2 regions of the Niameybacter sp. genome follow, and region 2 is predicted to be linked to the other one. Evidence: riboswitches for the same ligand, from Rfam matches in the RefSeq annotation. Region 2 holds a riboswitch; the other holds the start of a gene.

Region 1 (17,211 bases), on a different contig from region 2:
AGTCATTTAATCCTTTTTCAACAAGGATTAAATGACTTGGCTTCTTGTACGACTCTACACTTTTTAGAAAAGCAACTGTAACAGTCCTAAGATAAGAGATGCACTTACTATATATTTGGCGATATTTTCATTTTTAAGTTTCTTCATTTTTACAATAAGGGCCACAATAGATAAGAACCCAAATCCCCATGCTACTATAGCCTGTACGATATAGTTACTTGGAAAACTTGTTGCGTTGATGAATGCAATGAACATCCCTAATATTACTAAAAAATAGAATAATCCATTTTGTACTTTTTTATTTTTTGTAAGAAATAAAAAGGCGATTCCTAATCCTGATGCTACTACAAGTGCGACGAATAAAATTAATAATGCTTGCATAATACCCTCCTGAAATTCGTTTTAATATATTTTTATTATAAGGAGCATTTCTGTATTTTTCACCCTCTTAATTCTGAAGAATTCTGAAGCCTAAATAGAGAGTTTAATCTCTATTTGATATACACCTTCTCCTCCTAGTAGCTCAACTGTTCCTTTGTACTTTTTTGCTAGTTGTTTTATATTTTTTACCCCTATGCCATAACTTTCTACTTCCTTCTTCCCTCCTGCATCCGTCTTATTCATTTGTACAAGACTTAACGTATGGTCTAAAAGGCTTACTTTAAATACTATAGCTTGTGTAGGGGTAGCATATTTAATGATGTTGGACACAAGATTGTCAAATATGCGTACCATATCTTGAGGATTAAGACTTGTCTCAAAGTCTACTAGCTCTTTTAAATCTATCTCTACCTGAAAGTCTTCTTCTTCCAAAATATCTTGATATTCTTGTAGTAACTGCTCCACTAACACTTTCCCATCTAAAGTCTCGCCCTCAACTTTTGCAACAGCCTCTTTATTATAGTCAAAAAGCATCTGAGTCAACTCTTTAATTTGATAAGCTTTACTCTGGATAATACTTGTATAACCTTCAAGTTTTTCTTCACTCTCATATTTCTTATCTTTTATAAACTCTGTATAAGAAATAATAGCTGTAAGGGGTGTACGAATATCATGAGAAAGGGATTGAATCAGTTCCATCCGTTCTGATTTCAGCTGTTCTTCATTAGCTATATAATTTTCTAGCATCTGTGCAAGGTTATTTAGGCTACACGCTACTTCAGTAAGCTCATTCTCTCCTACAACTTCTACCCTATAAGTAAAGTCCCCTTTTTCTATTTTTTGAATAGCTTCATTAATTTCCAAAATATAAATCAATTTTTGTCCCACCAAATATAAAAAAATTACGATAAACACAACTGCTGCACCTATAAAACAAATTTCCTCAATCATCAGCACGACTTTAGGTTCTAAGACTACATTCAATTCAGAGTATCCCTTTGTCACAGCCTTTTCCGCCAGTGCATAAGCTGTAGTATTCAAAAATCCAAAGGTAAATGCTCCAATAACAAATGACATGATGAGATGTCCCAGTAACGATAAAGAAAGCTTAGAGAGTTTATATTTTTTAATCAATATAATACCCCTTCCCCCATGCTGTTTTAATATAGCGTGGGTTTTTATTGTCCTTTTCTATTTTCTTTCTAAGGTTTTTCACATGTACCATGACAGCATTATCACACACAGCATCTTCTCCCCACACACTAGAGAAAATATTGTCTATAGAAAATATTTTTTTACGATGGGTAATAAGTAATTCTAAAATTTTATATTCTGTATGGGTTAGTCCAACCCTTTCATCTCCACACATAACTTGCTGTGCTTCTAAGTTTATTACCAGTTCTCCAATCTTTATTTCGTTTAATGTCTTTACTACTTGAGGCTGATAAATCTGATAACGTCTTAGCAAAGCTTTCACTCTTAAAAGCAACTCTGAATTTGAAAAAGGCTTTGTCATGTAGTCATCGCCCCCTGCAGAAAATCCCATCGTTTTATCAGATTCTTGTGAATGGGCACTCAAGAATAAAATGGGTACCACTGTTGTTTGTCTTATCTTAGATGCTGCAATAAAGCCTGATGTTTGTGGCATATTCACATCCAGTATGATTAAATCCACACTTACGTCTGCTTTGTTCACTGCTTCTACCCCATCACATGCTACAACAACTTCATAGCCTTCTCCACTTAGTAAAATCGTTAAGATTTCTCGAATTTCTTGGTCATCATCTGCTATTAATATTTTATTGGGTTTCATGGAATCTCCTTTTCTCTAATCTATCTCAACTTTACCTCGTCTACTTTATTTTTATATACTACGTCTTCGTTCTGCTCCAAGTATAGCCTAAGTTTCAGAGGAAAATAACTCCCCAAAATGCTAGAACTTAAATCATCCACTTTTGTTACCTTCTACACTTCGATGCATCTATGTGGCCCTTTATAACTTCAACTACAACTAGAGGGGGTATTGCCCATTTGCAATCCCCCTCTATATCCTATATATATGCTAAGCTTTTATTACTTTGACTCTTCCTACAATACCACTTTCTAGCATCACTTTTATACCATGGTGATGGTCTGGTGAGCTAGTTAAGATTTTCTTTACAACACCTTCTGTCAATTTCCCACTACGTTGGTCTTGTTTTTGGACAACACTTACAGCCATCCCTATTTTAATATAACTTCTTTTTGTTCCGTCCATCATGTTTCCTCATTTTTCTGTTTTATTGGGGTGCATTGCCTCTAAAGTAGCGATTAATCTCATCACAAGCGAGCTTATTGAGCTTGCCCATATTAGACTTAATCATTTCATCGTCTTCGCCACGTTCTTTTTTATTTAATCCATTGGCAGTATACGGCACACCTTGTCCAAGAAGGTGCTCTACTTCTTCCCATAGCTCAGTATATTCCGTTCCTTTGCTAAAGTTTAATGCCTTTCCATTTTCTTGGTCTTGCATACCCTTTTGAAGTTCTTCTAAAATATATTCATTGGATACATAGAGGTGTACAACTTGATTTTCATCTAATTTCTTAGTATCCTCTAAAGCTTTTAATCCTGTAGCAAGTGCTAGAAGTTCTAGCTTCGCAACACGGGTTTCTTCTTCTAAAAGTTCTATTGCTTCTTTACATTCTGTACCTTCTTGTAGAATGTAAGCATATACGCCGACTGCTTGGTCATTTCTTTTTCTTTTATTCGCTTTACAATATAAATGTATTGGTGTCATCAGTATTCTCTTCTTCCTTTATATAATGCTTTATATAGCTTACCACATAATGTAACCTATAAGTATTTTTTTATTGTACCTTTAGCCGGCTCGCTTTAACTTCTATAAAATCGTTGGTGATTGTAATCCTTCATAAGCTCTGTATATTCTCCTAGTGTCTTCTTATAACCTAGGTAGGATTTTTCTTTAATTTTGCCCATCTTATAATAGTCATCTACCATTTGCACAGCCTCTTTCCTGGCTTCAATGGCTAAGTCCTTATAGTTGTTTTCCAAATACATTTTTAAGTCATTGATTTGTAATTCAATTTGTTTTTGGGCTTTACTCTTAAACATTTGTCCTCTCCCCTTCACACGCAGTTTTTATATTATTTTACTAGAAATAGGCTACAAAATGTAGTCCCTATGCATAGAAAGTGGCTATCTCCGCATTTCTTTCGTTTGAAAATATTAGATTAAGCATTAGATTACCTTTTAAAATTATACTGTTCTGTATAAAAAAAGATGTTGCATGGGTATGCGCCCTGCCCCCTTACAACATCTCTTTTTCTATTAAAACAATTCTGTAGACAAGTATCTTTCACCTGTATCTGGTAATAATGCAACAATGACTTTCCCTGCGTTTTCAGGCTGTTTGGCAAGTTCAATGGCCGCGTGTAGTGCTGCGCCTGAGGAAATCCCAACTAATATGCCTTCATTTTGGGCAATCTCTTTGGCCATTTTAAAAGCATCCTCATTTTCTACAGTTACAATGGCATCATAAATCTCAGTATCCAAAACATCTGGAACAAATCCTGCACCAATACCTTGAATTTTATGTGCTCCTGCAACACCTGTAGATAAAACAGGTGACCCCTTAGGCTCTACTGCTATAATCTTAATATTAGAATTTTGGGCTTTTAAATATTTTCCTGTTCCGGATAATGTTCCACCTGTTCCTACCCCTGCTACAAACAGATCTACTTTTCCGTCTGTGTCTTCCCATATTTCAGGTCCTGTTGTAACCTCATGTATATGTGGATTGGCAGGATTGTTAAACTGTCCTGCCAAAAAGGCATTTGGCGTTGTGGCAGCTAATTCCTGAGCCTTTTCAATAGCACCTTTCATTCCCTTTGCCCCTTCTGTTAAGACAATTTGTGCCCCATAACCTTGAAGAATTTTGCGTCTTTCAATGCTCATAGTCTCTGGCATCACAAAGATAGCTTGATAGCCCTTCGCTGCTGCTACTGCTGCAAGACCAATCCCTGTATTCCCACTTGTAGGTTCAATAATCGTGGCACCTGCCGTAAGCCGCCCTTTTGCCTCGGCATCTTCTATCATAGCTTTTGCAATTCTATCTTTAACACTTCCAGCTGGATTAAAATATTCAAGTTTAGCCATGACTCTTGCTTTTGTTTGATGTAATTGTTGGAGTTTAGAAAGCTCTACCAGCGGTGTTTTGCCTACTAATTCTAAGATACTTCCATAAATTTTTCCCATTCTACTACCTCCCTAATTTGTGCCCTCCCTATATTGGGTTCATACCACTCTAAAATAATCCTATCATGTAAAATCATTTCCTACAACAAGGTCACCTTTTGACTTTATATCCTAAATATATTGAGTTCCTTCTCAATCTAGAAATAAAATACAAATAATTTTATATTCAATCACAAATTTTTAATGATTTTATAAATCATTTCCTATATACTAAACGAGTATTTACTTTATTACATAATTCAAGGAGCTTTTATGAACTATAACATTATTCCTGAACTCAAAAAAATAACACTTACTGGTGAAACTGTCACATTCAGTGACTACGTCCTCTCACCAGCGCTTAAAAACTTTGTATCTGTTTCTGAAAATTGGCTTCAAGCAGGCTCTTATACAGGTCTTGGCGCACGTCCTATTCAACACAACGCTATTGCATGTGACCATGAAGAAGGCTATCGCCTTGTCATTGCTGAAGATGCGATTACCATTGAAGCTAATACTTTTGGTGGTGTCTTCTATGCCTTAACGACTTTATCTGAACTAGACCGTTTAAATGATGGACAACTTACCTGTGGAACCATTGAAGACCATCCCGACATGGACTTCCGTGCCATCTCTGATGATATTTCTCGTGGACAAGTATCTACATTCGAACACTTCAAAACAATTATTAGACGTCTTGCACGTTATAAATATAATGTGTATATGCCTTATATTGAAGATGTTTTCAAACTTAAATGTTGCCCTGATTGGGGTAAATATTCCGATGGTCTTACCTGTACAGAATGGCATGCCCTCACTGAATATGCTGCAAGCTACCATATTAGCGTGCGCCCTATCATTAACTTACTTGGACACTTCGATAAAAATGCAGGCATCAAATCTTTACAGGCTATTACCATTCACGATGATAAAGGTACTCCTACAAGTGTTATTGATCCACTGAACCCTGCGGTTAAACCACTTATCTTAAATATCTTAGATGAAGTCATTGAAGCTTTTGGACCTGGAGTTATCCATGTAGGTGGAGACGAGCCTTGTTCTATCACTGAAGTCTATGGCAAAGAAAAGGGGGGGCAACTTTTCATTGACTACTTCACTTGGGTGCATGATGAGCTTGCAAAACGAGACTGTTCTATGATGATGTATGCTGATTTCTTTGCACCGCCTTGGGGTGACTACGCTGTAGGACTTGAACGTGCACTTGAACTTCCTCATGACGTTAACTTTGTATTCTGGGACTATGCACCACGTGCAAGTTATCCTTATGTAGAAAAGCTTCATGAGATTGGTCTTACTGTCACTGTATCTCCTGGAACTTGGGCTTGGAATCGCTTTAGTTGTGATATGAAAGTATGTTGGGATAACACTGTAGGCTTACTTCGCGCGGCTAACGGCAACTCTAACTATATGCTTATGTCTAGCTGGGGAGATGGTGGTGACTGTTCTCGTGAGTTAAACTGGCCTGGTTTCCTTATTGGAGCCAACTGTGCTTGGGCAACTGAAACCAACTATACCTTCGAAGAATTCTACCATATCTACCATGCGGTATTCCTTGGTCTTAACAAAGAAGAAGCTGCTTCTCTTAACGCTGTTTATCACTATGACCGCGTGCTTGGACTTGAAGATAACTTCATTTTCAAAAATGAGATGTACAAATGTGCTTTAGAGCCTATTACTTTTGCAGCACGTGACAAAGCACATCTTCTTATTCCTGAGATGGAAAAAGCGATTGCTTCTATTCAAACTTTAAAAGCTAAAGTAGAAGAAAATACTATATTAGACGCACTCTACCTCAGTGCAAAGCGTATTTTATTTACAGCTAAAAAAATCTCTTATTTACCTGCTACTCCACCTACAAGCCGTGAAGAAGCTAAAGCTTATATCTCAGATATTTTAGCTCTTGCCTGCGAGCTTGAAACAGTACGTCATTACCATGAAAAAGTATGGTTTGATACCAATAGACTATCTGATTGGAACTATGTAGATATGCTTTATTTAGATTTAAGAGATGAACTTACTAGACTTGCGCGTCATATGGCAAATGATAAGAACTTCAACAAAAACTTAGCCTTCCACGTTTTTCAAGGTTAAGTAAACTAAAAGAGGACTAGGAAGCGCTTCCTAGTCCTCTTTTAGTTTACTCTGCCAAAATCCGTATACTCCTCGGCGTATTATATATACTAAGTATAGATTGTACAAGTTTTACTCGTTGGCTTATTTGCCTACCTCATTACTTAGGCCAAAACTACGACGCAGTTGTCTTTGCTTCTGCAACTTGTGGCTTTGGTATGGGTGCCACCCCCCAATGCTATTGCTAACATGGATGAGCTTACCAACCGATATGGATTTGTACCCACTCCATACTTTGCTGTCTCTATTGTAGGTTGTTGACTTATTTTTTGTTTATAAGCTTCAACACGTTTTTCAATTGGCCTTAGCTTATATTTCACCACGTAATGCTTCTTTAAGTGCTGCTTGATTTAAATGTAAAAGTTCTTCTAAAACGAACTCACCATCTTTTCTTACAAGTACACCATCAAACCAAATTTCTCCACCACCATCTTGTGGTTTGTGAGATTGGATAAGATCCCAGTGAATAGAGGAGTTATGACCTGGTGTAAAGTGTATCGTTCCAATCATTTTCTCATCAAAAAGTGTATTATAAATAGATTGCTCCATAAATGGGTTCGTTCCAAGTGAGAACTCGCAAATATAACGAGAACCTTCATCTGTATCTAAAATAGCATTAAGTTTTTCTGTCTCATTACTTACAGCTTCTACAATTTTACCCTCTTTAAAAGTAAACTTAACATCTGTAAAGATAGTCCCTTGATAATGAGATGGGATGTTGTAAGCAATGGTTCCATTTACAGATTCTGTTACAATGCCAGCCATACCTACTTCGCCGTCAGGAATGTTCCATCTGCCACTACAAATACTTGTCCAACAACCTTTAATAGAAAATGCAAGGTCTGTCCCTGGTGCTTTAATGTGCACTTGATCCGTACGTGCCATAAGCTCTTTTAAAGGTTCCATAAGTTCATGGAACTTGCCATAGTCTAGAGCGCATACATCAAAGTAATAGTCTTCAAAAGCTTGTGTACTCATATGCGCCATCTGTGCAAAACTATTACTTGGATAGGCTAAAATACACCATTTTGTATTTTGGCAACGTTCCTTTGCATGCAATGGTCCACTATATTCTGTATAAATTTTCATCTTATCTGCTGGTACATCTGACATCTGATAAAGGTTATCTACTTTTCTTACTGCAATATAAGCATCCATATCTTTCATACGCTCTAAATCATACTTGAGCTGATATTCATACTGTTCCTTTGTTGCACCAAGAAGCAGGGCTTTACGCACAACTTCTGATTCATAATTTATAAAAGGAATCCCTCCTACGCGGTAGGCCTCTTCTACAAGTGCTGTAGCAATCTCATCTCCACCATTGGGAAGGTCAATTAAAAGCTTTTCTCCCGGTTGTAATTGAACGGAATACTGAATTAAATTTTGTGCAAGTTTTGTTATTCTCTGGTCTCTCATTTCTGCCTCCTAATTTTTTAACTTATTCTATTGTAGTTTTAATAGGAGGAACATTCAATACTATTTTTTATAATCCTTGCTCAAATTGAAAGATACCTTCTGGGTCATATTGCTTTCTTATTTCTGCCCCTGGGAAGTTGACAAATGAGCCTTGTTGTCTTCCCAAACCGTTTGAAACCCTATAAGATAATGCGGTATAAACAGATCCTAAAAAAACAAACCCAACTAAGTAGTCCCTATCTATTAAAGAATTAGGTACTTTAGTTGGGTTTATTGTCTATTTACTCTTAACAGGTAGACTACTAAGAAACCATCTGTAAAATAGTATTCTCCAAATTCATCTTCTTCTACTTTTCCATCTAGCCATTCTTGTTCATCTTCCTCAAAAATAAAGATTTCTTCATATGAGCGTCCTACTCCATATTGTTTGCTCCCTATGCTCCATAAATGTATTTTTCTACATTTAAACTTAAAGCTTTTGATTTTTGAAATTTACTTTTATTAATAGTATTATGATACAATAATATATATTTAACATACAAACGAGGCTTTAACAATGTCTAAAAAGTTAGAAGAAACACACATTCAGTTTAAAGGTGAATCTACTCCGGCACGAGCTAAACTTGGTTTTGTAAAACTTGGACAAGTTACGCTCGAATTCATTGAGCCTGACCATAATCCAAGTATTTGGAGAGACTATCTCGATACACACGGTGAAGGCTTCCATCCTATTGCTTTTAAAGTAGAAGGTCTAGAAGACTTTAAATAATAAGAGGTCTAAAACTATGATTATTCAATATCAATCTCCATATTTTTGTAATAATAGGCTTTATCTCTTTCATTAATTTCACGTAGTACACGGCAAGGATTTCCCACTGCCACTACATGTGCTGGAATATCTTTTGTCACAATACTACCTGCGCCTATTACAGTGTTCTCTCCAATATTGACTCCTGGTAGAATGACAGCACCTGCACCTATCCAAACATTACTTCCTATACGTACAGGAATATTGTATTGTGCCACCTTTTTTCTAAGCGCGGGGTCAATAGGGTGCCCTGCCGTTGCAATGGTTACATTGGGACCTATCATTACATAGTCCCCTATATAAATATCCGTATCATCTACTAATGTTAAGTTAAAATTGGCATAAACATTGTTACCTAAGTGAGTATGCTTTCCCCAGTTCGTATGTAGTGGTGGTTCAATATAACATTCTTTACCTACTTCTGCTAAAAGTTGTTTCAAAATCGCTTCTCGTTTTTTCCCTTCTGATGGGCGGGTATGATTAAAGTCATACAGTACTTCTAAGCATTGTGTTTGTTCTATGACCAACTCATTATCATTACAAAAATATACTTTTTGGTTATGCATTCTTTCCTTCATTGTCATCATCTCTTCCTCCATGCTTAATGCTTTGCTTTATTATTCTATCTTTCGTTTCTCAAGCTTTTATCCTGTATGTCTTTGAGATTTAATGCTCACCATCTTTTATTAAAGTGATCGCTCACTACTGCTTAAGATAATCGGACATTCTTTTTCTACTTCTTCCATTCTCTTTTTCATACGCTCACGGAGCTTTTCTCTTACGCCTTCATAAGCTGCTACTTCAATTAAATTGTTTTGCTCATGAGGATCTTCTTCAAGGTTATATAAGTAATCTTCATAAAATGTCGTTTCACTAGGTACTTTCCATGGGTCGCCCTGTGCTCTTATGGCATATTTATATTGCTTAGTTCTAATTGCTCGACCTATTTGACTTTCACTAATTTGTAAAAAAACATCTTCTTGCCATCCACTCATTTGTCCTTGTGTAAGTGGGCGTATAGAGTGACCTTCAAATGCTTCTGGCACTTCTATCTGTGCACACTCTAAAAGTGTCGGTGGTAAATCAATTAGGCTGACTAACTCGTTGATTACTTTTCCACCTTTAAATCCTGGTCCATGAACAATCAGTGGAACTCTAATACAGCCTTCGTGGCAAGATCTCTTATATTCTGAATTTCTTGTTTTAAAATGAGAACCATGGTCTGATGTATAGATAATAATGGTATTTTCATAAATACCTTTTTCTTTAAGCGTTTCTACAAGCCTTCCCACATTCTTATCAAGGCTATGGCAACAACCTAAGTAGTCTGGATAGCTCATCTTCCAATCGCCCTTATTTTCTGCCAAATCCCCTGGTTTTTCATAGTCTTTAAACCTTGCTTTACTTCCATCTGGGCCTTCATAACGGTCTCTATCATTTTGATGGTGCGGTTCTATTTGAGAAATGAATAAGAAGAATGGGTCATCTGTTTGTTTATTACGTATGTAGTCAATAGCATAGTTGTTGATGCAGTCTGCTCGGTAGCCTATAAATTCTCTTTTTTGATTTTCTTTGTCAAATACATACCCATTGTAGCCATGAGAAGTAAATTCTAAGACATCTGACGCCATCCAGTAATCTTTGTATCCACCTCTACGCCCTTCTGGGATAGCTGTAGTGACATAATCTTCTCCTATAGACTCATCTGTTGCTAAATGCCACTTCCCAACATAAGCTGTTTCATAACCCGCTTCATTAAAATAGTCTGCCAACATCTTTCTTGTAAAGTCTGGTGCAATCCCATTAGTGAAGCACCCTGTGTTAGTTGCATATTGTCCAAGTTGTAAGCAAGACCTTGCAGGTCCACATACTGGTTGACAAGTAAAGGCATACTCAAACTTTATTCCCTCTTTTGCTAATTGATCTAAATGAGGTGTTACATCTAGCTTTTGCCCATAGCACCCTACTGTGTCCCATCTTTGTTGATCTGAGAAATAAAAAATAATATTAGGTCTATTTTGCATCTTCTGTTCCATTTCTACTGCTCCTCTTCTGATTTATTTTGAATGTATCCTATTATTTATAATTCAATACTTTTATATATAATTATACTATTATTTTTCAAGAAGAGTAAGGATTTTAGTAAATTTTTTTATCCATTTTACTTCTATTTTATCTTTACTTTACATTTTACTCTATCTGTGTGCATCTATTTTTATGGCCTAGTGAGTCGCCTCTCTTCATACAAAAATAGCCCCATCTAAGGCGTTATCTTCTCCTTAGATGGGGCTATTCAAATTAATCTTGTTGTCTAATCACTTCTGCCATTTCCATCATTTGTTCTACTGAAAAGTTGTGGTCATTTCCCATAAGCATATAGGCAAGCCCCTCTTCATACCAAGATAAGCCTTGTACTTGTTCCACACTTACCTCCGGTGCACCTATAGAAATAGCTAGGGTACCTTCTTCTTGAGCTTTACGGTCAGCTTCTGTTAATTCATAGTTTTCTGGCACAAACTTATAGGTTTGTTCATAATAATTGAAATTCACACCATCACTGTTTGATATCCTCACTACTGACAGCGTCTCCTGTCATCAAATACACTGTTCTTAAAGCCTTTTTCTTATAAAGTTCAAATAATTGTTCAAACGCTTGAAGGTCACCTTCTTGTACCTGTTTCACTAAATCTGATTCATTCAAAGCTGTTCCTCCTTAGTAGATGCATCTATATATAAAGAGCATACGCTTAGCCCTTTGGTTCATTTTAAATGAAATATTTTTATTTTCTTCTATCCTCAGTATACACAAAGCCCCCGTATAGTACACATTTTAAATGTATCCCATACGGGGGCTCTATTCTTATTCAATTAGTCTGCTAAAATCTTTTCCATGATAAGCTCTCCACAAGATGAGCTGATGGGGTATAATCCTCCTTTTGCACGTCTTCCTTGTTGTGCAAACGGAGTAGTTTCCTCTCCTAGCATTTGTCTCATTCTTGCAAAAATTTGTTTGATATGTACTTTCTTTTCTAGCCATTCATACTGCACTTCTAACGCATACGGCTCATTGCTTGGATAAGCTTTTTTAACGACTGTTCCAACTGATACAATAGTTCCAACTGAATACGTAAAAATCATATCTCCTTCTGAAATCTCTTCTAAGTTTGGTTCTACTTTACAAGTCTTATTCTGAAATATAATATAATAGTTCATCGCTTATCCCCCTCATATTGAGAAAATAGGTACTCCTTAAGTTTACTACAAAATTAAATAAAAATCTTCATTTATTAATAATTTTATATATAAATTCATTTTCTAGAAGGTATGACCTTTTCTCATAGCTATACTTCTATTGAATAGCTTGAAGGATTTGTTTTTTGTAAGTGATAAATTGTTCAGAAGTGGTAAAGTCATTGGTTGTCAGTTTACAACCTTGATGCTTTCCTGATTTCAGATCAAAAACCTTTGTAATACGTCCAGGTATACCTGACATAATATATATTTTATCTGCCAGTAAGATGGCTTCATCTATATCATGAGTAATAAACAAACTAGTCGTTTGCATCTGTTCCACAATTTCTAGATACCAGTCATGAATTTGATGCTTAGTAATGGCATCTAAAGCACTAAACGGTTCATCTAAGAGCATCAACTTACTACTAAAAAGATAGCTTCTCAGTAAAGCTGCCCTTTGCCTCATCCCCCCTGAAAGTTGGTGTGGATACTTATACTCCATACCTTTTAGTCCAAAGTGTTCAAAGTGTATTTGAGCCTGCTCTCTTGCTTGTTTTTTAGAAATGTCTTTTAAAATGAGCGGTAGACTCACATTATCAATGACTTTTTTATAAGGCAGCAACAAATCCTTTTGTTGCATATAACTTGCATAGCCTGTCTGGCTGGTTACGACTTCCCCTTTAAGCAGTACTTGCCCTTCATCGGGTGTCTCTAACCCAGAAAGGATATTAAAAAGCGTTGTCTTACCAATTCCACTTACACCAAGAAGGGCTACTAACTCCCCCTTTTCTACTTGGATTGTAATATCTTCAATAATTTGTCTGCCATCATAACTTTTGGCAACATGGTCTGCTATAAAATAACTCATACTTCTACCTATTGTGGTAAATAGGCATTAGTAAAGCCTTGTTCATCTAATGGTTGACTAATAAGGTTGTTTTCATACATCCATTCATAAAATGTAGACCATCTTGTGCTATCAATTGTTCCCCATTGGTCCTTTTCCGCTTTATACTCGTTGGCTAAGAACTTTTGGCTAGCTGTAGCAAGCTCTAAGTCTACTTCTGGTGCATGCTTCACTAAGATTTGTGCCGCTTCTTCTGGGTTCTCAATTGCATATTCATAACCCTTTGCAGTAGCTTCTAAGAACTTTTTAGCTTGCTCTTCGTTTTCTTCTAAATACTTTGTACCTGTTGCAAGTACAGGTGTATAGAAGTCAAAGATTGGATTGAGGTCTCTAAATGGCAGATAATTAGTTCCTAAGCCTGCAAGCTCTGTAGCTACGCCATCCCAACCATAGTATACCCATACTGCGTCAATATCTGTTTGAAGTGCAGAAATCACATCTGTCACTGTGTTTGGAATCAAGTTGACTTTGCTAAAGTCTCCACCGTCTTCTTCTACAATTTGAGTGAGAATACTTCTTTCAAAAGGTGTATCCCATGAAGCATAATTCATTCCTTCTAATTTCTTTGGTGAATCAATCCCTTTTTCTTTCAATGAAAGAATACCTGATACGTTGTGGTCAATAATACTTGCTACAGCTACCACTGGCAAAGGATTCTCTGCTGTGAGTGCTGGACCTATTTCTTCTTGGAAAGATACTGCAAACTCAGCTTTCCCAGCAGCCACAAGTGCTAATGCTCCTCCCTCTGGTGGTTGCATAATTTCTACATTTAGGCCTAATTCATTGTAATAACCTTTTTCTAGTGCCACATACATACCTGTATGATTGGTATTAGGTACCCAATCTAGTACAACTGTTACTTTCTCTTGTTCTCCATTACCTACACCCTCTTGATTGGTAGGTTGTCCGCAACCTACTAGTCCAAGGATTAGCGTACTCATTGCTAATAAACTTACTAATTTCTTTTTCATTATTTTTCTGCTCCTTTATTCTTATATGGCATTAACTTTGTTTCTAATAGACTGACACCTTTCATAAGGAGTAGACTAATGATACTGACTAAGAAAATCACTGCAAACATCTTATCAAAAGCATAGGACTTTCTTACACGAGTCATATATACCCCAAGCCCTGATGTTCCACCTAACCATTCTGCAACAACAGCACCTATAACTGCATAGCTTACAGATACTTTAAGCCCTGCAAAAAAGTGTGGCATAGCATAAGGTAGCTTGATATGTACAAAAATTTGATTTGCCTTTGCCCCCATAGATTGCATAAGTCTTATAGCATCTTGGTCACTACTTTTAAACCCATCTAGCAATCCAATAGTCATGGGGAAAAAACATACTAAAAAAATCACCATCACTTTGGGTGCCATCCCATAACCCATCCACAATACAAGTAGAGGTGCAATAGCAATGACAGGTACTGTTTGAGAAATAATCAGCAAGGGATACACTGCTTGGTCAAACTTTTTATACCTATCCATAAGGACAGCGAGTATAAAGGCTCCACATATACTTAACCCAAGCCCAAAGAAAGCTTCACTAAGTGACACCATCAAGTGCCTCATTAACGCCTCAAACTCTGTAACAAAAGCTTTCCCCACCTGCATCGGGGATGGCAACATATACGGTGGAACCCATTCTAGTGTACATGCCACTTGCCACATGAGTAAAATGCCTAAAATAATTGCTAGTGTATAGCCTCTATTGATGATGTTTTGTAACCTTTTTATCAATAGACCATACCCCCACATTTGGATTATAAGCTACCTTCATATAAGACATGACACTTGGTGCACCTGCTCGAATACAAATCTTTTGACACTCTTTGGCAATATCCATAAGCTCATCAAAATCTCCTTCAATCGTTGTCTCAAAAGGTCCTACAAAAGTATTTAAACCTGTAGCTTTAATATATGCAATCACCTCATCTACAACACGAATCACTTCTTCACCTTCTACACTTGGCAATACTTGAATAGCTAAACTTGCATTGAATTTTTCCATTTTTGACGTCTCCTCTATTTTTATAAGTATTTTAAAATTCAAAAAGGCTCTTGCACATAGAAAATTTGTGCAAGAGCCTTTCACATAAATGGACACCTCTAAGTGCCTACCTATACTATTTGTCTTCATATAAACTTTCCTACGCCAGCATTACCTGGATCAGGTTCAGGGTTAAAAATGTCCTTTCATTTTTTCTCAGCCAAATTATGATTCAGCACCCCTAGTATTTTATGGATTTAACTTTATTATAATCATTTCCGAGCATTTTACAATAGTAAAAGCTACAAACTCAGTCGTTTATCTAACGTTTCTTAGCCTTCAACCGTTTGATAGCCATAGGAATTAACGACTGCATCTAAACTTTTATTTGCTTTACAATCTTCACATGTATCTGGATCTGATAATTTAAAGTTTGGTAAATCATCTCGTGTAAAGACAGAATGTACTGGATAACCATCTACCTCTTCTACATTAGCAAAAATAACAGATAGACCTGTTACTTTTCCACCATAAGCTAAAATAGTTCTAATTGCTTTAGAAATAGTACGCCCACTCATAGCCGTTGCTAATACGATTAATACATTTTTTCCATAAATCATTGGTTTGATATTGCTGTTAACAACCATTTGTCCACTCTTATCAAACTCTGGTGTAATGACATAGAAAGAATGATGTTTGTTATTAGATGGGAATCCGCCTAGGCTAAGTTCTTCTGCTAAATACGCACCTATTACTTCACAACCATCCATACAAATAATAGTATCAATTGGTGTTCTAGTTGCTCCAATTTCAACCATAGATTGCCAAGATGAATGCATTCCCATAATATCTTTATCTAACTTTACTTTTTTTACATATTGCTCTGCCATCACCTCTGCAACGAGCTTAGATTCTCTTTGACGCATTTTTAAACTAGTCATATCAATGTAATAATTGACATGGAATCTATCACTTGAAAAATGTCCTGGTGTAGCTTTTAACACTAACTCAGCATTATTTTTAGATGGAATTTTGATTTGTTCTAGCATAACTTAACACCTCTTCCTTTATTTTATTAAAATAAACCAGACCTAGAATTTTTTCAATTCTAAATCTGGTTTGCATCACTTTCAAAACTTGAAAGGTACATTCTTATTATAATACTTTTAGCAAATAATTTGAATGCCTGTTTCATATTTTTTATCTTCTATAATCACACGTACGTCATAAGTCCCTTTTAAATTGGTTTTCGTTACACAAGTTCTTGTATTTCTATCATCTGTATCTAAGAAAGAACCACAACACATTGCTTTAGATGGAATAGCTGTCGTAGAAATATAATATCTGTGAACTTCCTCACCTTGTTCTAAGAGCATCATTGCAAGGTCACCTTTCATGAAGCGGCAGAAGAATGTAAACTTATCCATTTCTTCTTCCACTCTTGCATTGCAGCTTTCTGGTAAAATCTCACCACAAGCCTCTGCTGGGATCGCAGTATCAAACTCTTTTGTTTCACTTAAGTAACCTAAGATAGTTCCTTCACCTAATTCTAAATTAATGCCCTCACTGTATAGTTTAAGCTTTTTAGCACGGTAGAAGTTACCACGTACTTTCATTTCATACATTTTTATATCATGTGCAAGTTCTACTGTAATAGATTCTAAAGTTCCACCTGTCATTCTAACAAAAGCACCTAATGCTTCAGATGGAATACCCTGTTTGTCATAAGCAATTCCACCTGAGTGTACTAAATAATGTCCTTCATCATAGTATTCTACATTACAAATATATGGAGAGAAGAATTCTGCGCCTCTTTCCTTTCCATATTGCCATACTTGCTCAATGGTCATGTCTTCTGTATTGATATGGTATCTTACGCCTCTTGAGTAATTGTTATAGGCTTCTACTTTTCTTTCTTCTACTTTAGTTGCATTATGATGGTTGTCAAAACACATTACATCGCCATTTGGTGTAATGACACAAGCATGCTGCTCATATTGCCATTCAAAGTTATTGCCCATTGGTTTGAAGAAATATTTTTGCATATGATCTGGCCAAGTTTCTGGGTCACCAATAATCC
Region 2 (17,211 bases):
TATCTATAGGCCAAGCTTCACGTATTTCAGGTGTATCCCCAGCGGATATTTCTGTACTTTTAGTTTATTTAGAACAACGTAAGAATAGAAATTAAAGTTAACGAGGATAATCTATGGAGATCAAACAACAACTTATTGAAGGGGCAAAAGCCTTAAATGTTCAGTTGACAGACAAACAAGCAGATCAACTTATGCAGTACAAGGAGCTACTTATAGAGTGGAATGAAAAAATGAATCTTACAGCTATTACAGAAGATTTTGAAGTGATAACTAAACACTTTTTAGACTGTTTAACTGTACAGAGTAGTATAGATCTTGCACAAGTTAAGACACTTGTGGATGTAGGAACAGGAGCAGGATTCCCTGGGCTTGTACTTAAAATTGCTTTTCCCAATGTAAAGATTACATTAATTGATTCTCTTAATAAACGTCTTAAGTTTTTACAGCATGTTATTGATAGGTTAGGATTAGAAAAAATTGACTGTGTGCATGGTAGAGCCGAAGACTTAGGAAAAAATAAGTTATATCGTGAACAATTTGAAGTATGTGCATCAAGAGCGGTAGCTAATTTAGCAGTACTTGGAGAATATACACTACCATTTGTTCAAAAAGATGGGTACCTTATTGCCTTAAAAGGACAGAAGTTGGATGAAGAGTTAGCTGAAGGAGAAAAGGCACTTCAAATTCTTGGTGGCGAAATAGACCAGATATTTGATGTAGCTGTTCCTTATACAAATCTCAATCATCGTATAGCCAAAGTCAAAAAAGTAAAAGTAACACCTAAAAAATATCCAAGAAAAGCTGGAGAACCAACTAAAGCGCCGCTTGGAAAATAAAGAAAACAGACTAGGATAGGAATATATCCTAGTCTGTTTTCTTTATACGATTTTAATAATGTTTTTCCTAATACAAACTTAGAGATATAATAATATTATGGAATAAAAATAATGTCTATGTAGGGCTAATCAAATAAAATTATATAAAATTGAAACGAAGAATTAACATCGTTAATTGTAGTTTTTGGTAATATAATATGATATACTAATATGTATGATTGTACAATGAATAGTTCAAGAGGGGAGTATTACCAGATGCAAAAAGAATTAACTATACAATACATAGCCGTGGATCGTGTAAGGCCTAACCCATATCAACCTAGAAAAGTATTCTCACAGGTTGCGTTAGAAGAACTTGCACACTCAATAATAGAACACGGTTTAATGCAACCTATTACAGTTCGTATGATAGGTAACTCCTATGAGCTTATAGCAGGGGAAAGAAGACTGAAGGCATCTAAGCTAGCTGGACTTACTGAAATACCAGCAGTAATCGTAGAAGTCACTAATAAAAATAGTGCAGTACTTGCACTTATTGAAAATCTTCAAAGAGAAAATCTTAACTTTTTAGAAGAGAGTGAAGCATTTTTAACGATTATGCAAGACTATGGATATACACAACAAGAACTTGCAAAAACACTTGGAAAAAATCAATCTACGGTAGCTAATAAGCTAAGAGTCCTAAAACTTCCATCAACTGTTAAAAAGAAATTAATTGAGTACAATTTGACAGAAAGACATGCAAGAGCTCTCCTTAAGTTACCAACAGAAGAACTTCAATTAGAAGTTGTTGAAAAAGTAGGCAAACATGAATTGAATGTTAAGAAAACAGAGCAAATGATTGAACAAATTCTTGTACACTTAACACAGCAAGAAGTAGAGCAGAAGAAAAATAACCAAAAGTTTAGAGCCTTTGTGCGTGATATTAGACTTTTTACAAATACAATTACCCAGGCAGTTGATATGATTCAACAATCGGGTATAGATGCTAAATATACAATGAAGCAAGAAGAAGATGGCTATGAAATTCGTATTAAAATACCTATGAATAAATAAGCGATTAAGATGGATAGAAAAACGAGCTGTTATATACAGCTCGTTTTATAGTTTACAGCTTTTTTAAAAATCATCAACATCTACTTCTTCACCATAGCGAACAGTATTAATAGAAGCAAATCCATCATGTAAATCGGTATATTCAATAAAAGTACCATCATTACGGATTGGGGAAGGACCATTAGGTGTAGAATTACAGTTTTTTAATATAGGAACATGAGTAATGGGTTCAGCTGTCATACCATTTTTTGAAGGTGAAGTATATTTTTTAGTAGTCATAAGATAGCTCCTGAAATAAATTTTAAATAAACACATTTAGTTATATAATTATTATGTGCAACTAAACTGATTAAATACCCCAAAACAAGATAATGCTTATAAGAGTACCTTGCTATCTAATGTATAATTATGTACAATAGATAATTATGTAAGAAGGCCTATTCAAAAGAGTCTAATAAAAGGAGAACGGATATGAGCGATTTTAAATTAGAAATAGCTAAATTATTAAGTACACATATTACTTGTTTAGCACAAGATGAAATATACAGTATGCTTGAAGTTCCTACTAATACTGATATGGGTGACTATGCATTTCCTTGCTTCAAACTTGCAAAAGAGTTAAGAAAAGCACCACCAATGATTGCACAAGATATTGTAGCATCACTTAGAGAAGTAAGTTACTTATCAAGAGTAGAAAATGTAAATGCCTATATTAACTTCTTCTTAAATAAAGAAGATTTAGTAAAGAGTGTACTAGAACGTGTATTAGTAGAGAAAAATCAATACGGTTTAGAGGTAACAAAAGATAAAGGTAATGTAGTAATCGATTACTCATCACCAAACATCGCAAAACCTTTCCACGTTGGACATCTTCGTTCAACAGTTATTGGACATAGTTTATATCGTATTTATGAAGCGTTAGGCTATAATTGTGTAGGTGTGAATCACTTAGGTGACTGGGGTACACAATTTGGAAAGCTTATTGTAGCTTATAAAAACTATTCTAGTAAAGAAGCTATCGAAGAAAAAGGAATTGCAGAGCTTCTAAGAATTTATGTATTATTCCATGAGGAAGCAGAAAAAAATCCAGAACTTGAGCAAGAGGCACGTGATTATTTTACAAAAATGGAACAAGGCGATGAGAAATCTTTAGCACTTTGGACATGGTTTAAAGAAATTAGCTTAAAAGAATTTGAGCGTGTGTATAAAATGCTTGGTGTAACATTTGATAGTTATAATGGAGAAGCATTCTATAACGATAAAATGGCTGCGGTTATTGAAGAATTAGAGAAAAAAGGGCTTATCGAAGTAAGCGATGGGGCTAAAATTGTACGTTTAGATGATGAAAATATGGCGCCATGCCTTATTACTAAAAAAGATGGTAGCTCACTATATGCAACACGTGATATCACAGCTGCAGAATACCGTAAAAAAACTTATGACTTTAAAAAATGTATTTATGTAACTGCACTTCAACAAAATCTCCATTTCGCACAGTGGTTTAAAGTTATGGATAAGATGGAATATGACTGGGCGAAAGATCTTGTACACGTACCTTTTGGTATGGTAAGTATGGAGTCAGGTTCTTTATCTACACGTAAAGGAAATGTTCTTCTATTAGAAGATATCCTTAGAGAAGCAGTAGAAAAGACAAGAAAAGTAATTGAGGAGAAGAATCCAGAACTTCCAAATAAAGAAGAAGTTGCATTGCAAGTAGGAATCGGAGCAGTTATTTTTGATGATATGTATAACAACATTATTAAAGATATACAATTCTCTTGGGAGCGTGTACTTAACTTTGATGGAGAAACAGGACCATATGTACAATATACGCATGCAAGAGCGTGCAGTGTACTTAGAAAAGCTGGAATTGAATCAGGACATGATTTTGGTACTATTGATTACAGTGTATTAACAGATGAAGCAACAGTTAATGTTATTAAAGAATTAGCTGATTTTAAAGCAACTATTGAAGAAGTGGCAAATAAATATGAACCATCATATATGGCAAGATATGCAGTAGATGTCGCTCAAGCATTTAATAAATTCTACCATGATAATGCTATCTTAGTAGAAGATGTAAGAGTAAAAGAAGCACGACTTGCTATTGTTATGAGTATTAAATATGTACTTGAAAATGCACTTTACTTATTAGGAATTAACGCACCAGAACAAATGTAATGTATATAAATTAGATAGGGGAGGCAAGATAGGCTAGAAGATTTCTAGTACTATCTTGCCTCTTTTATATATAAAATAATTCATAATAAATTAATATAAGGTTGTGGATAAACTAAGTAAAATTAATAATAAGCTAATATAAAAATTTAAAATTAAAATTATCCACATTGAGTAGAAAAAGTAAACTCATTTACACTTATCAACAAGGGTGTGCATAAGTGTAAATATCTACAAGGGTTGCAAATAATGACTTAGATAGACTAAAATTTAAAATTATCCACATTGATTAGAAAAAAATATAATTATAATAAATCTGTTTAATATAGTATAATAGATAAATAATAAATAAATAATAAACTGTAAAAATATAGTATAGAACTAGTTTTACAGGAAAAAAAAATAGATTATAAAAAAGTAGAAATTAAATGAGTACATAGATGAATAAATAATAATGAGACTAATCAAGCAAAAATAAATAATAGAAAATGAAAGGATATAAGATGAAAAGAGCAGTTTTATTATATAATCCTAAGGCAGGAAATAGACAGATTGTAGGATATATAGATTATATTACAGAATATTTACAGGCAAAAGGATATAGCTTAAGTCTTTACCGTAGTGCACAAAAGGGAAGTATTACAAGTTATATTATTAAAAACATTACTGAAGAACAAGTAGATTTAATAATTATTTCTGGGGGAGATGGAACGATTAATGAGTGTATTAATGGGATGGCACATAAACATATAGATATTCCAGTTCTTATATTACCATTAGGAACAGCTAATGATTTTGCATATAGTGCTCATATACCTAATGATATAGATAGTGTACTAAAACTTGTAGAAAAAGGTGAAATTAGGTATGTAGATGTTGGAAAAGTAAATCAACAATATTTTATTAATGTATGTAATATGGGACTTTTTAGCGGAATATCTCATATTGTAGATTTAGAGTTAAAAAAGAAATTTGGAAAGCTTGCATATTATGTAAAGGGAATCGAAGAATTACAAAATTATCAAACTATGAATTTAGAAATTCAATTAAAAAATAAAACTATTAAAAATGAATATATATTAATTTTAATTTTTAATGGAAAAGCAGCAGGTGGATTTACTAGACTTGCAAAAAATGCTAATATAGAAGATGGAAAATTTGATGTTATTGGTATAAAAAAGGTAGAAATTCATGATATACCAAAGCTATTTTTAAAAGTACTTCAAGGAGAACATCTTACAGATCCTAATATTGATTATTGGGTAACCGATAAAATGAATATTATATGTCATAATCAAGAAAAAAATTTTGCTACTGATATAGATGGGGAAGAGGGACCACAATTTCCTTTAAGTATAGAAGTAAAACAAAATTTGATTAGATTTTATTTACCCAAATAGAAATAGACCTAAAGTTAAACTAAATAGCTTTAGGTCTATTTTATTGAAAAGAAATGATTTTAATTATTTTACTTTATAGATTTTTAAAAGTAAATCGATATAAAAGACACTTTCATATAAATGATTTTGGTTCTTTTGTTGGACACAAAAATATACTTTATTATCAGTTGCTTTAATGAGTGTAATATCACCAGGGACAGGGGTATATTTAATAAACTGGTCATGTTCAATACTATAGACACATAAGATATTTAAATCATTCATTTTTTGTGTAAAAACAATATAGTCATCGGATAGAAATAAAGAATCTATAATACCTCCTGTAGCAATTACTTTAGGAGAATGATAATAGTCTGTTACTAAAAATAAGGAGGAGTTTTGACCATGTTCTGTAATATAAGCAAATTTAGTGTTTTGAGGACAAATTGAGAGGGATTTAGGTAAAATGGCCTCATTCTTTGAAATATATCTATGCTTATCGGGCACATTTTGATTAATAAGCATTAAATAATATTCTGAGTTGATATCATGATCTAGGATAAGAATATATGGGTACTTCAGAATAAAAAACTTTGTAAAAGGTGAATTCACAGTATGAAGAAATACTTTTTCATCTTTTCTATAATTATAATGATAAAGTCCATAGTATTGGTCATTAGGATCCCTCTCTATAGAGAAGTTACTATTAACAGAATCATAATTAGAAGTATGTGCACTATCAAATATCTGAAATTCACTTACTAAATCTAATTCAGAGAGAATAAGCTGTTCACTTAACATATGCTGTAGAAAAGGAGCAATAGCAATAATATCACCATTAGAAAGCTGTGCATAATTAAAATCAGAGGAAAAATTGAGATTACAACCAAGATAATTATCAAAAAATAAGTAGCCAGGGATATTAAAGCTTTCCTCAGGACGGTTTAACTCATCAATAGGTTTATTCCATATGATACAACGCCAAAGATTAGATAATAAAGAAGAATTAGTAATATTAATAGATGCATTTCTTGCGGTATTTAAGGTAAGAATAGATGGATTTCTAGAGTATAGTGTATCTATGTAGGGAATGATATCTTTATTGTAATAGGATAAATAATATTTACCAATATAAATATTTGAGTTGTTTGCTGAATATAGACTTATATATATATCAGTAATACCAGTAGAAGAATAAAGCTTAAGTAAATATCCCATATCATCAGGAATAGATTTATGATACCAGCTAATATAAGGTATGCTATCGTTAAGCAGATCAGTTAACTTATTGAGCTGGCGTTCAGTAGAAATAGAAAATAGATATTTTGAATGATCATTAAATTGACTGTATATTTCTACTTTAGAAGTATTATAAGTCTTAGCATTTAAATAAGCTTTTTGTAAAGGTGCAGAAAAATTACTAAAGCTTGTAATAGAAAGTAAAAAAATAAATAATCCAGATAGAATAAGTTTTAGTTTGAAGTGATAATTCTTGGGATCAAAAAAGGAGCAAAAGTACATAATTAATGCACCTAAAGGTGCAGGAATACCTAATATAACAGAGTGAATACTACTACAAAATAGATAAGCTCCACATTTAATAATAAAAAATGGTTCTCGTTCCTTTTGTTGTCTAGAAGCTTCTAAAGTTAGAGAAATAATAAGAGATATAACTAATAATGTTTTCATAAGCTAACTCCTTAAATTCCAATATTAATAAAGAAAACTTGATGCTTAATATAATAAAATATAGGGAATGGAAAAATTTCATATGGAACTATTAAATAGGCATGGAAAGCGTGGTCTTGATTAGTGAGATGATTAATAGGATATTTTGATTTAATAGTGAAAGTATGTGTGTTTTTTTGAGAAGAGCCTTCTAAAAAAACATATTTATCAGTATGTGGAGGAAGAATTTCCTCTAAAATATGTTGAGCATCTTTATTATAGGTATTAGAAATAAAGTAAAGCCAACTATCAGAAAAGTTGTCTTCATAAATAAGAAGATAATATTGTCTTAAATCTTTAGTAGGAGTAATAGAAATTTGAACAGCTTCTACCTGTTCTTTATCACTAGCGATAGAAATATTAAGTGTACCAATATTAGCTCCATAAAATTGATAAATAATAAATATAACAACATATATGATTGTAATAATAATTAAGAGTTTTGATAAAAAATTAAACTTATTTTTTTTCATTTTTCTTCTCCATAAGACAAATGTTTCACGTGAAACATTCGAAAATAATTTAAGACTTGTTCTATTATATTAAAGAGAAGAGATATTTTATGCTAAAAAAGCATTATTAATGTAATAACTAAATATTTTATGATATACTGATTATAAAATATGCGTTATAAATTAAGAAAATGAGGTAGACCTACATGAGTAAAATCATTGCAGTAGTTAATCAAAAAGGGGGCGTAGGTAAAACTACGACAGTTATTAATTTGGCAGCTGCCCTAGTAGAAAAAAAGAAAAAAGTGTTAGTGGTAGATATTGATCCTCAAGGAAATACAACAAGTGGATGTGGTCTTGTTAAAAATCGTATACCTTATACAATTTATAATGTATTCACTGAGGATAGAGACATAAATGAAGTTATTTATGAATCACCAAATGAAAAGATAAAAGTTGTTCCTTCTAATATGAATCTTGCAGGTACAGAGATTGAAATAGTAGATAAAGTAGAACGAGAATTTATACTAAAAAAAGCATTAGAAAGTATAAAAGATAAGTTTGACTATATTTTTATTGATTGCCCACCTGCAGTCAATATTCTTACTATTAATGCATTAACAGCATCTGAGACGGTACTTATTCCTATGCAATGTGAGTATTATGCGTTAGAAGGCCTTTCACAATTAATGCAAACAATTAAATTAGTAAAGGAATCTACTAATAAAAATCTTACATTAGAAGGCATTGTTTTTACGATGTTTGATACAAGAACAAACTTATCAACACAAGTCGTTAATGAAGTTAATAATCACTTTTCAAAATTTGTATATGAAACAAAAATTAATAGAAGTGTAAGGTTGAGTGAAGCGCCAAGTTATGGAATGTCTTGCATTAACTATGACACGCGTTCTAAGGGATCAGAACAGTACAGAGAATTGGCTAAAGAATTTTTGGGAAGGAATAAAAAGAAATGAGACAAAAAGGTTTAGGAAAAGGCTTAAATGCATTACTATCAGAAGAAGTAGTACTAGGTCATCAAAATGAAGGCATCAAGATGGTAGATATTAATGAGGTAGAGCCCAACTATGACCAGCCTAGAAAGAATTTTGACCAAGAAGAACTTAATGAATTAATGGCATCTATTCAAGAACATGGCATTTTACAACCGCTTATTGTGAGAGTAAAAGATAATAAATATGAAATAGTAGCAGGAGAAAGACGCTATCGTGCAGCAAGATTAGCAAAAATAAGAGAAGTACCGATCTTAATTAAAGACTTTGATGATAAACAAGTACTAGAAGTAGCACTTATTGAAAATATCCAAAGAGCTGATTTAAATAGTATGGAATTGGCCTGTGCGTATAGTTTATTAATGGAGAGATTTGACTATACTCAAGAAGAAGTAGCTAAAAGAGTAGGTAAGAGTAGGTCAGAAGTAACGAATATTATGAGATTACTTAAACTCACTACAGACCTACAACAAAAACTTAGAGATGGAGAATTGAGCTATGGACAAGCAAGAGCTTTACTAATCTTAAAAGATCCCAAAATACAAAAAGAAGCAGCTAATTTTATTATAGAAAAAGAACTTACTGTACGTGATACAGAAAAGTATGTTCAGCAGTTACTTAATCAAGAAGAAATAAATAAGAAAAAAGCACAAAAAAAAGTAGAAGAACTGATTCAAAGAGAATCAGGAAGTCATGTTTTTATTAACGAAGTGCAAGAAAATCTCCAAAAATCCTTAGGTACAAAAGTGTGTATCACACAAGGAAAACGTAAGGGGAAAATAGAGATAGAATTTTACAGTAGTGAAGAGCTAGAAAGAATTATTAGTAGAATACAGCAGTAATTAGGACTAAGGGAGTGCAAGTTTAATATGGAAAGTATAATTAGTATGATGGAGCCGTATATGGGCTATATTGTAATTGGGTTAGGAATTTTTTGTTTGATTTTATTTGTTTTACTATTAGTAAGCTTATCAAAATTTAAAAAAGTTCAACGTAAATATGAAACATTCATGACAAAAGATGATGTGGACTTAGAAAATTTACTTATTCATTATGCAAAAAAAGTTAATCATGTAAAAGAAAAAGAAGGAGAAATCCTGGAAGAGATTAATAAATTAAGTAATCAACTTAAATACTGTACACAAAAAGTAGGGATAGTAAGATATAATGCAATTGAAAATGTAGGAGCAGAATTATCATTTGCAATTGCTATGATGGATGCAGAAAATAATGGAATCATATTAAATGGAATATACAGTAGAGATGGATCTTATATCTACTCTAAACCTGTTAAGGCAGGTCAATCTACGTATAAACTATCTGAGGAAGAAAAAGAAGCTATTCGCCTAGCACAGGAAAATAATCAAGTTATCTAAAATAAAAAATCCGATCTAAACATATACTTTAAAGTAATAATGTTTAGACCGGATTTTTTATTTTAAAATAGAAGTTGCGACTAATTCTTTAGTAGACCTAATAAAGAATTAGTATTTAGTAAGATGATTATGCCTGTTTTATTAGAAATAATATAGTGGTTCCTTTGTCAAGACAACTATTTAGAATTTCTTAATGAACCATATTTTACTATATAATAGGTGTAATAGTTTATTGTTTTGGAAGTAACCTTACAGTATGGTGATAGAAAAATTTCTTAGAAGATAGGGATAAACTTTATGCTGTTTATTCAGTATTGATAGGTTTGGTTTTGGATAGATGACATAGATACGCATTTCTTGCATATAGCGTCTGACAAGCTTCTGACCTACCCAATAGCCCTTCGTTACTAAGGTTTCCGTTATACGTCTAGTTCCCCAAGCTGGATGAGCTGTATGCATTTCATCGATAGCGTGTTTAAGCTGAATTTCAAGCTCTGTGGATTATTTTTCCTTATAGTACACACTACTACGATTAAGGCCTAGCAGCTTACACTGTTTGGATACAGAAAGTTTAGGATCGTCCTTTGTAACCAGTTATTTCTTCCCAGCCAGATCCAAGAGCTTGCTCAGATTTTTTTTGAGCCAGTTCACATCTACAGTGAGCTGACCTATCGTATTATAGAGCTGATCAATTTTATTTTCATAGGCAATCTTTTCTTCTTCAAAAGCAACTTCTTTCTTATTAGAAAAAGCACTAGAGACATTTGTTAAAAATTCCTTCTTCCAGTTACGAAGCATGTTTGGTGCAATATCATGCTCTGAAGTGAGTGCTGCAAGATCTTTTTCTTCTCTAAGTAATGTTAGTACAACTTGAGTTTTGAACTCAGGTGTAAAATTTCGTCTTTTTCTCATATGAATACTGTTCTTTTGTAGTTAAAGTTATTATAACAGGATTCATTAAGAAATAGAAATTTAGCTGTCTAGATTACAGGTACCATTATAGCTAGGCCTGATACCTTTTAATCATATAGGTGGAAGAGCCTCTAAAGAGGCACAGTATGTACTATTCAAGGGTAAACATGAATAATAAAAATAGAAAGAATATATACTAGATTAGAAAAGATAAATTGAAAGCGCAATAATAAATTTGCGAGAATCTATCGATAGTAAGCTCACAACTATTACCTAAGATTAAAATTATTTATAAGTTATAGGCATGAATTAGCACGAATGGGAAAAAATAAGATAAAAATGAAAAGAGAGAGTGCTATGATTGTAACTGTAGAAAAAAACTTATATTATATTAAGCAATATCTTGAAAGTACGGGCAAATATGAAATTTATAATTGTGAAGATTATATTGGACCAGTCCATGCATTTATTTATGAAAAAAAAGAGGAAGAGAATTTTGAGGATATTCAGCAAAGTTTAATTAATCTTGCACATAATGAGCATGTAAACATTAGACATGGTGTACTGATGATTAATTCTCAAAATAAAACGCCCAAAGAGATAGAAGCTATACTCTCTGAGCGAATTAATAAAGATATATACTAGTGTTTCACGTGAAACATTTATAATGAATTAGTATGAGATGATGCAAAAGAAACCTTAAGATATTTATAAATAGGAGTTGTAAGAATAATAATTCCAATTACTAAAGTAGTGATAAATTCAATAGATAAGTAACCAGCATTATATACAGAAGAATAAATCCAAGGATTTATTCCTTCAGGAGCATATTCACCAAAGAATATAGCACCAGAAAGTAGATGCATAAAGAAACGACCTAAAATAGCTATAAAAGATCCTAGAGCAAACCTTAAAGGTATAGATTTGATAGCTTTAGGAATGATACCTACGATGCCTAACCAAGCAAAAGCAAGAGGATAATCTAGTAGAATAGAAATCCAGTGGGCAGCATAAGCACCTTGGAAAAATTGAAGAAATCCATAAGCTAGGCCAGCAATAATACCTGCAGTAGGACCACATACGAAGGCAAAAAGCATAATAGGTAACATACTGACTAAAGTAACAGAACCTCCTTGAGGCATTTCAAATAATTTAATATAAGAAAGAATAAAGGATAGTGCAACACACATACCACCAAAAGCTAAAGTCTTTGTTGTAAGTTTTGGTGTAGATACTTTTAGATTATTAAATTTGATAATGCTAATACAAACAAGTATAACTAAGAAGATACCTAAACATACCCATATCATTGATGGTGTTTCTTGAAGCCCTACTAAAAAATCAGACATTAAAAATCCTCCCTTTTGTTATAAATATGAAAGGGAGGATTTAATATAAAGTCATAGTAATAAAAATGCAACTAAGCACATCAGTTTATTAACTTATCGTTTACACACTTCCCTGCTGCAGCATTATCTGTGTACAGGTCCTGAGGGTCTGCAAAATGCACTCTCAGCCCTTTTGGGCTCCCCTAGCATACTTATAAATATTAATTTGTTTTATAATAATTATATATTATCTATAATTATATTAATTCATTTTTTTATACAAGTCAATGAGGAAAAAATATAACTATCATTTTATTAATAATAAAGTGTTTTGTAATAGATTATTATAAAGCAAAAAATAATAGAAGTATGTTACAATAAGATTAATGATTGATTCAAAGGAGAAGGGAATGAAAAAGTCAAAACTTATAAAAAAGATATACATAGGTGTAATTATTGGAGTATCTATCTTAGTAATAGGAAGTTATATAGGAATAAGTAAGGGTAAACAAAACGTAGTAGATGTATATGCAATTAGAACTCAAAGTGAAGCTAATTTTAAGATTGGAATTAATGAAAAATTTTTAAACGAAAATAATAAATATGAATGGGTTAGTCTTGATGATACGATAGAAAATCATAAGATTAGTCTTGAGAATGTACAAATAAAGTATACACCGACAATTAATATAGAGAAAGATTTGCAGAAAATTGCAGATCAATATAGCAATCAACAAGTGATTTTAATTATTCAAATAGATGATAGTTGGAATAAAAAAAGTATAGATCAACTCGTTGAACATACTCAATATATACAGGATAAATATGCTGATTTAAGTGTTGCATATCCTATTGAATATGCATTGAAATTATATAAGAAACAAGACATTAACTATGCATATATAAATGTTAAGGGAGAAGAAGAACTTAAAGTATTATCTGAATTACCAGGAGAATTTAAAGATCGTATTAAAATAATTATTAATGACTGTATCTTAGAAGAACAACAGGATTTAATCCAACAATTAGATTTAATAAGCCGCTTATATTACCAAATTCCATTAATAGTACCTAATATAGAAGTGATATTTCAACAAGCAGATATAAATAAGGCACATTATAGAGTTGTTGAACTTTATAATATGGCGATACAAAATAAGGCGACTATAGAAGTACAATTAGAAAATAAGGATGATATTAGTATTGTAATGAGTCAAGAAAATTTAGATTTAATGTTAAATTTTGATGAAAATATTGAACAAGTTACCTATAAATTAAATGAAAATATACTTACTACAAGTTACAGATATCCATTCAAGTTGGATGCAGAAGACTATAGCTTAATGGATGGAATAAATGTATTAAAAATTATAATTAAACTTAAAAATGAAGAAAATCCAGTTGTACAAAATTATTATATTGATTGTAGTGATTCAGTGAATAAAAAGCCACGAGCTAAAAGAAAGTCTAATGCATATACTGAAAAAGATACAATGATTTATGATAAAAACTATATACCAGTATTGATGTATCATGAATTTAAAGACCAGGTTGGGCCTTTAGAAAGTGAACAGAGTATATCAGTAGAGACCCAACTTTTTAGAGAGCAGTTACAAGAACTTAAAGATAATGGATATACAACTATAAACTTTAAAGTTTTAAAAGATTACTTAGATGGGGTAGGGGGATTACCAGATAAGCCAGTAATTATTACAACAGATGATGGGTACTTGAGTAACTATACAAAGGCATATCCTATCTTAAAAGAATTTGATATGCAAGCAACCTATTTTATTACACCAGCATATGTAGGAATACAAACGACAATGCCTCATTTTACATGGGAACAAGCACAGGAAATGGAAGAAAGCGGATTAATAGATATGCAAAGTCATACATTCCAACACGCATTATTAGATGAAATAGGTAAAGGGGATGCATTATATCAAATAAGTACATCTTTTGCACATATTGAAGAACAATTAGGGGAACGTGATGTAAAAGTATTGGCATATCCACAATTTCAGCATAACAAAAAAACTAAAGAGTGGGCACAAAGTGTAGGAATTGACTTACAAGCTACTAATTTGATTAAAAATAAAGGAAAAACTGAAACAACGGATATAAAGCGTATTCATGTCTCAAATACAACAACACCTGAAGCATTAATTAAAGAAATAGAGGATTTAACAATAAAATAGAAAAGAATCCTTGCTTTTTTATGAAAAATTCATTAAAATATATGATTAGAATAATAATACAGCGATGAAGAGAAATCAATGAATTAAAATCTTTAACAGAAAGGGAATTCACTGGCTGAGAGGTTCCTAGAGAAAAGGTTTATTGTCCTAGCTCTGAGCATTACGTGATGAAGCGTAACGGATACTCCCGATATAGAGTAAAGAGTGATAGTTAGAGGTTTAATGCCTTTTATTATAACAAGGGTGGTACCACCAAACGTTAATTTGGTCCCTATGCAATATTGCATAGGGACTTTTTTATTAACGTTTAATTTTATAGTAGCTTTAAGTTTTTTATAAATATATTTAAGTATATAATTTAATTATAATAAAATTGAAGAAAAGAGGACAAAAATTATGTTACTTAGTAAATTATTAGGCGAACGTATTAAAGAAAAACCAGGTGATGCAACAAGTATAAGCCATATTTATCTTTTAAGAGGAGGATATATTAGACAAGTGTCTAATGGAATCTATTCACTTTTAATGCCAGCAAAACGTATTGCAACTAAAATTGAGGACATTATTCGTGAGGAAATGGATGCCATTGATGGTCAAGAAGTCATGTTCCCGGTTGTAATGCCAGCTGAGCTTTGGCAAGAATCAGGTCGTTTTGAAAGTGTGGGGAATGAACTTGTACGTTTTAAAGATCGTAGTGGAAAAGATATGTTGCTTGGGATGACACATGAAGAGGCAGCTGTGCATTTAGCACGTACGGAAGCTCGTTCATATAATCAATATCCATTTATGATTTATCAAATTCAAACTAAATTTAGAGATGAACCAAGAGCACGTGGTGGCCTTATCCGCGTAAGAGAGTTCACTATGAAGGATGCTTATTCATTCCATACTTCACAAGAAGATTTAGAGCAATACTATGATAGCTGTTTACAAGCTTATCATAATGTGTTTAGAAAAGCGGGTGTACCAGAGGTAGTATGTGTAAAATCTGATACAGGAATGATGGGTGGTAAAGTGGCCCATGAATTTATGCTTCTAACTGATATAGGTGAAGATACAATCATTATTTGCGATTCTTGTGATTATCAATCTAATATGGAAGTTGCTACTTCTAAACTTGATAAATATGAAATTGCAGAAGAAGAAACAAAAGAAAATCATACACCAGGGATTAAGGATATTGATTCATTAGCAAATTTCTTTAATGTACCAAATCATAGATTATTAAAAGCTGCTGTGTTTGAAGTAGAAGGTAGAAAAGAACCTCTTATTGTATTTATCAGAGGCGACTTACAAGTAAATGAATCAAAACTTAGCAAGATTGTACAAGCAAATGTAACACCATTTACAAGTTATGAAGAATCTAACTTATGCTTTGGCTTTATGGGACCTGCTGAACTTGAAGCTGGAAATGCACAAATTGTATTTGATAGTTCATTAGAAGGTGAAACAAACCTTATATGTGGTGCTAATAAGGAAGATTATCATTTATCAGGTGTAAGTGTACCAAGAGATCTTAAGGTAGAGACTTTCTATGATGTAGCAGAAGTTAATGAAGGTCATACATGCCCATGCTGTGATGGAAAACTTCAATTTAAACGAGGTGTTGAAGTAGGAAATATATTCCAACTTGGAACGAAGTATACAGAGAGTATGCAAATGACATACACAGATAAAGATGGTAAAGCAAAGACACCTATTATGGGGTGTTACGGTATTGGTGTAGGTCGTTTACTTGCATGTATTATTGAATCTCATCATGATGAATATGGCCCAATATGGCCAATTTCAGTTGCACCATGGCAAGTACACATTTGTGTATTAGGTAGCAAAAAAGTAGATATGAATGAAGTGGGTACAGATATCTATAATCGTTTAAATAATAAATGGGAAGTAATCATAGATGATCGTAAGATGGGTCCTGGTGCTAAATTTGCTGATGCAGACTTAATGGGTATTCCAGTACGCATTGTAGTAGGAGAAAGAAATCTTGAGAATGGTCAAGTTGAGCTTATGACAAGAGATAAATCTGTTAAAAAACTAGTAAACATTGTAGATATTGAACAAGAGGTACAAAACCTTATTACAGAACTTAAAAATAATTTATAAGATAACTAATTGCTAACGTAGAAGTTATGATTTAGAATAGAAGAGAAATAAGTACTCAGAGCTGATCTGAGTACTTATTTTTTTTTTATAAAAATGCATATAATAAGTAAAAAATAATATTATTTAGAGTATAGGGATTTGAATAGAGGCGGATATATGAAGAAAGTACTCAAAATGTTATTTAGTAGATTATTTATTGTAGGAGTATTAATTTTTTTGCAAACGATTATATTAGGTATAGGAATTTGGAAGCTAAGTGAGTATTTTGTGTATCTCTATGTAGTATTTACTATTGTAAGTATAATAGTTGTAATTTATATTTTAAATAAAAAAGATAATCCTTCGTATAAGTTAGCGTGGATAATTCCTATTTTATTATTTCCGGTGTTTGGAGGATTATTTTATCTTATATTTGGTGGAGATAAAACAGGTGCTAAATTTAAACGGTCTGTTCAATTGACTTATGAAGATACAAAAAAGTTTTTATACCAGGATGAAAAAATAATAAACAAATTGCAAGAAGTTGATAGAAACATTTCAAATCAAACAGAATATATAAGAAGATATTCAAGCTTTCCAATGCATAAAAATACATCAACTCAATATTTGACTCCGGGTGAAAAATTTTTTGAAATACTTAAAG

Evidence for each region. Region 2 has a riboswitch for thiamine pyrophosphate ahead of thiT (energy-coupled thiamine transporter ThiT). Riboswitches for the same ligand answer to the same signal wherever they lie in the genome.
Region 1: linked by a shared signal. The riboswitch ahead of RRY75_RS04900 (thiamine-binding protein) and the one ahead of thiT (energy-coupled thiamine transporter ThiT) in region 2 are both predicted to bind thiamine pyrophosphate.

What each region holds. Positions count from the first base shown of each region.
Region 1 covers NZ_JAVVQU010000011.1:42,819-60,029, forward strand. Annotated here, with positions in the region: gene RRY75_RS04805 (hypothetical protein) at 64-381, opposite strand; gene RRY75_RS04810 (HAMP domain-containing sensor histidine kinase) at 472-1,515, opposite strand; gene RRY75_RS04815 (response regulator transcription factor) at 1,508-2,194, opposite strand; gene RRY75_RS04820 (YwbE family protein) at 2,444-2,638, opposite strand; gene RRY75_RS04825 (hypothetical protein) at 2,661-3,161, opposite strand; gene RRY75_RS04830 (hypothetical protein) at 3,257-3,496, opposite strand; gene cysK (cysteine synthase A) at 3,713-4,639, opposite strand; gene RRY75_RS04840 (glycoside hydrolase family 20 zincin-like fold domain-containing protein) at 4,892-6,730, shown strand; gene RRY75_RS14215 (sodium/glutamate symporter) at 6,856-6,957, shown strand; gene RRY75_RS04850 (aminopeptidase) at 7,079-8,188, opposite strand; gene RRY75_RS04855 (VOC family protein) at 8,745-8,957, shown strand; gene RRY75_RS04860 (sugar O-acetyltransferase) at 8,978-9,580, opposite strand; gene RRY75_RS04865 (sulfatase-like hydrolase/transferase) at 9,683-11,032, opposite strand; gene RRY75_RS04870 (hypothetical protein) at 11,295-11,570, opposite strand; gene RRY75_RS04875 (RNA polymerase sigma factor) at 11,551-11,697, opposite strand; gene RRY75_RS04880 (hypothetical protein) at 11,865-12,209, opposite strand; gene RRY75_RS04885 (ABC transporter ATP-binding protein) at 12,346-13,098, opposite strand; gene RRY75_RS04890 (ABC transporter substrate-binding protein) at 13,107-14,108, opposite strand; gene RRY75_RS04895 (ABC transporter permease) at 14,108-14,881, opposite strand; gene RRY75_RS04900 (thiamine-binding protein) at 14,850-15,152, opposite strand; TPP riboswitch at 15,272-15,384, opposite strand; gene RRY75_RS04905 (phosphoribosyltransferase) at 15,464-16,180, opposite strand; gene RRY75_RS04910 (aryl-sulfate sulfotransferase) at 16,298-17,211, opposite strand, start outside.
Region 2 covers NZ_JAVVQU010000021.1:16,415-33,625, reverse strand. Annotated here, with positions in the region: gene mnmG (tRNA uridine-5-carboxymethylaminomethyl(34) synthesis enzyme MnmG) at 1-95, shown strand, start outside; gene rsmG (16S rRNA (guanine(527)-N(7))-methyltransferase RsmG) at 114-836, shown strand; gene noc (nucleoid occlusion protein) at 1,092-1,892, shown strand; gene RRY75_RS07520 (hypothetical protein) at 1,956-2,171, opposite strand; gene argS (arginine--tRNA ligase) at 2,364-4,073, shown strand; gene RRY75_RS07510 (diacylglycerol/lipid kinase family protein) at 4,574-5,470, shown strand; gene RRY75_RS07505 (hypothetical protein) at 5,534-7,138, opposite strand; gene RRY75_RS07500 (hypothetical protein) at 7,150-7,650, opposite strand; gene RRY75_RS07495 (ParA family protein) at 7,836-8,606, shown strand; gene RRY75_RS07490 (ParB/RepB/Spo0J family partition protein) at 8,603-9,484, shown strand; gene RRY75_RS07485 (DUF4446 family protein) at 9,545-10,018, shown strand; gene RRY75_RS14265 (IS3 family transposase) at 10,268-10,504, opposite strand; gene RRY75_RS07480 (transposase) at 10,613-10,930, opposite strand; gene RRY75_RS07475 (YkuS family protein) at 11,288-11,575, shown strand; gene thiT (energy-coupled thiamine transporter ThiT) at 11,593-12,279, opposite strand; TPP riboswitch at 12,372-12,473, opposite strand; gene RRY75_RS07465 (polysaccharide deacetylase family protein) at 12,669-14,459, shown strand; gene RRY75_RS07460 (proline--tRNA ligase) at 14,856-16,568, shown strand; gene cls (cardiolipin synthase) at 16,725-17,211, shown strand, end outside.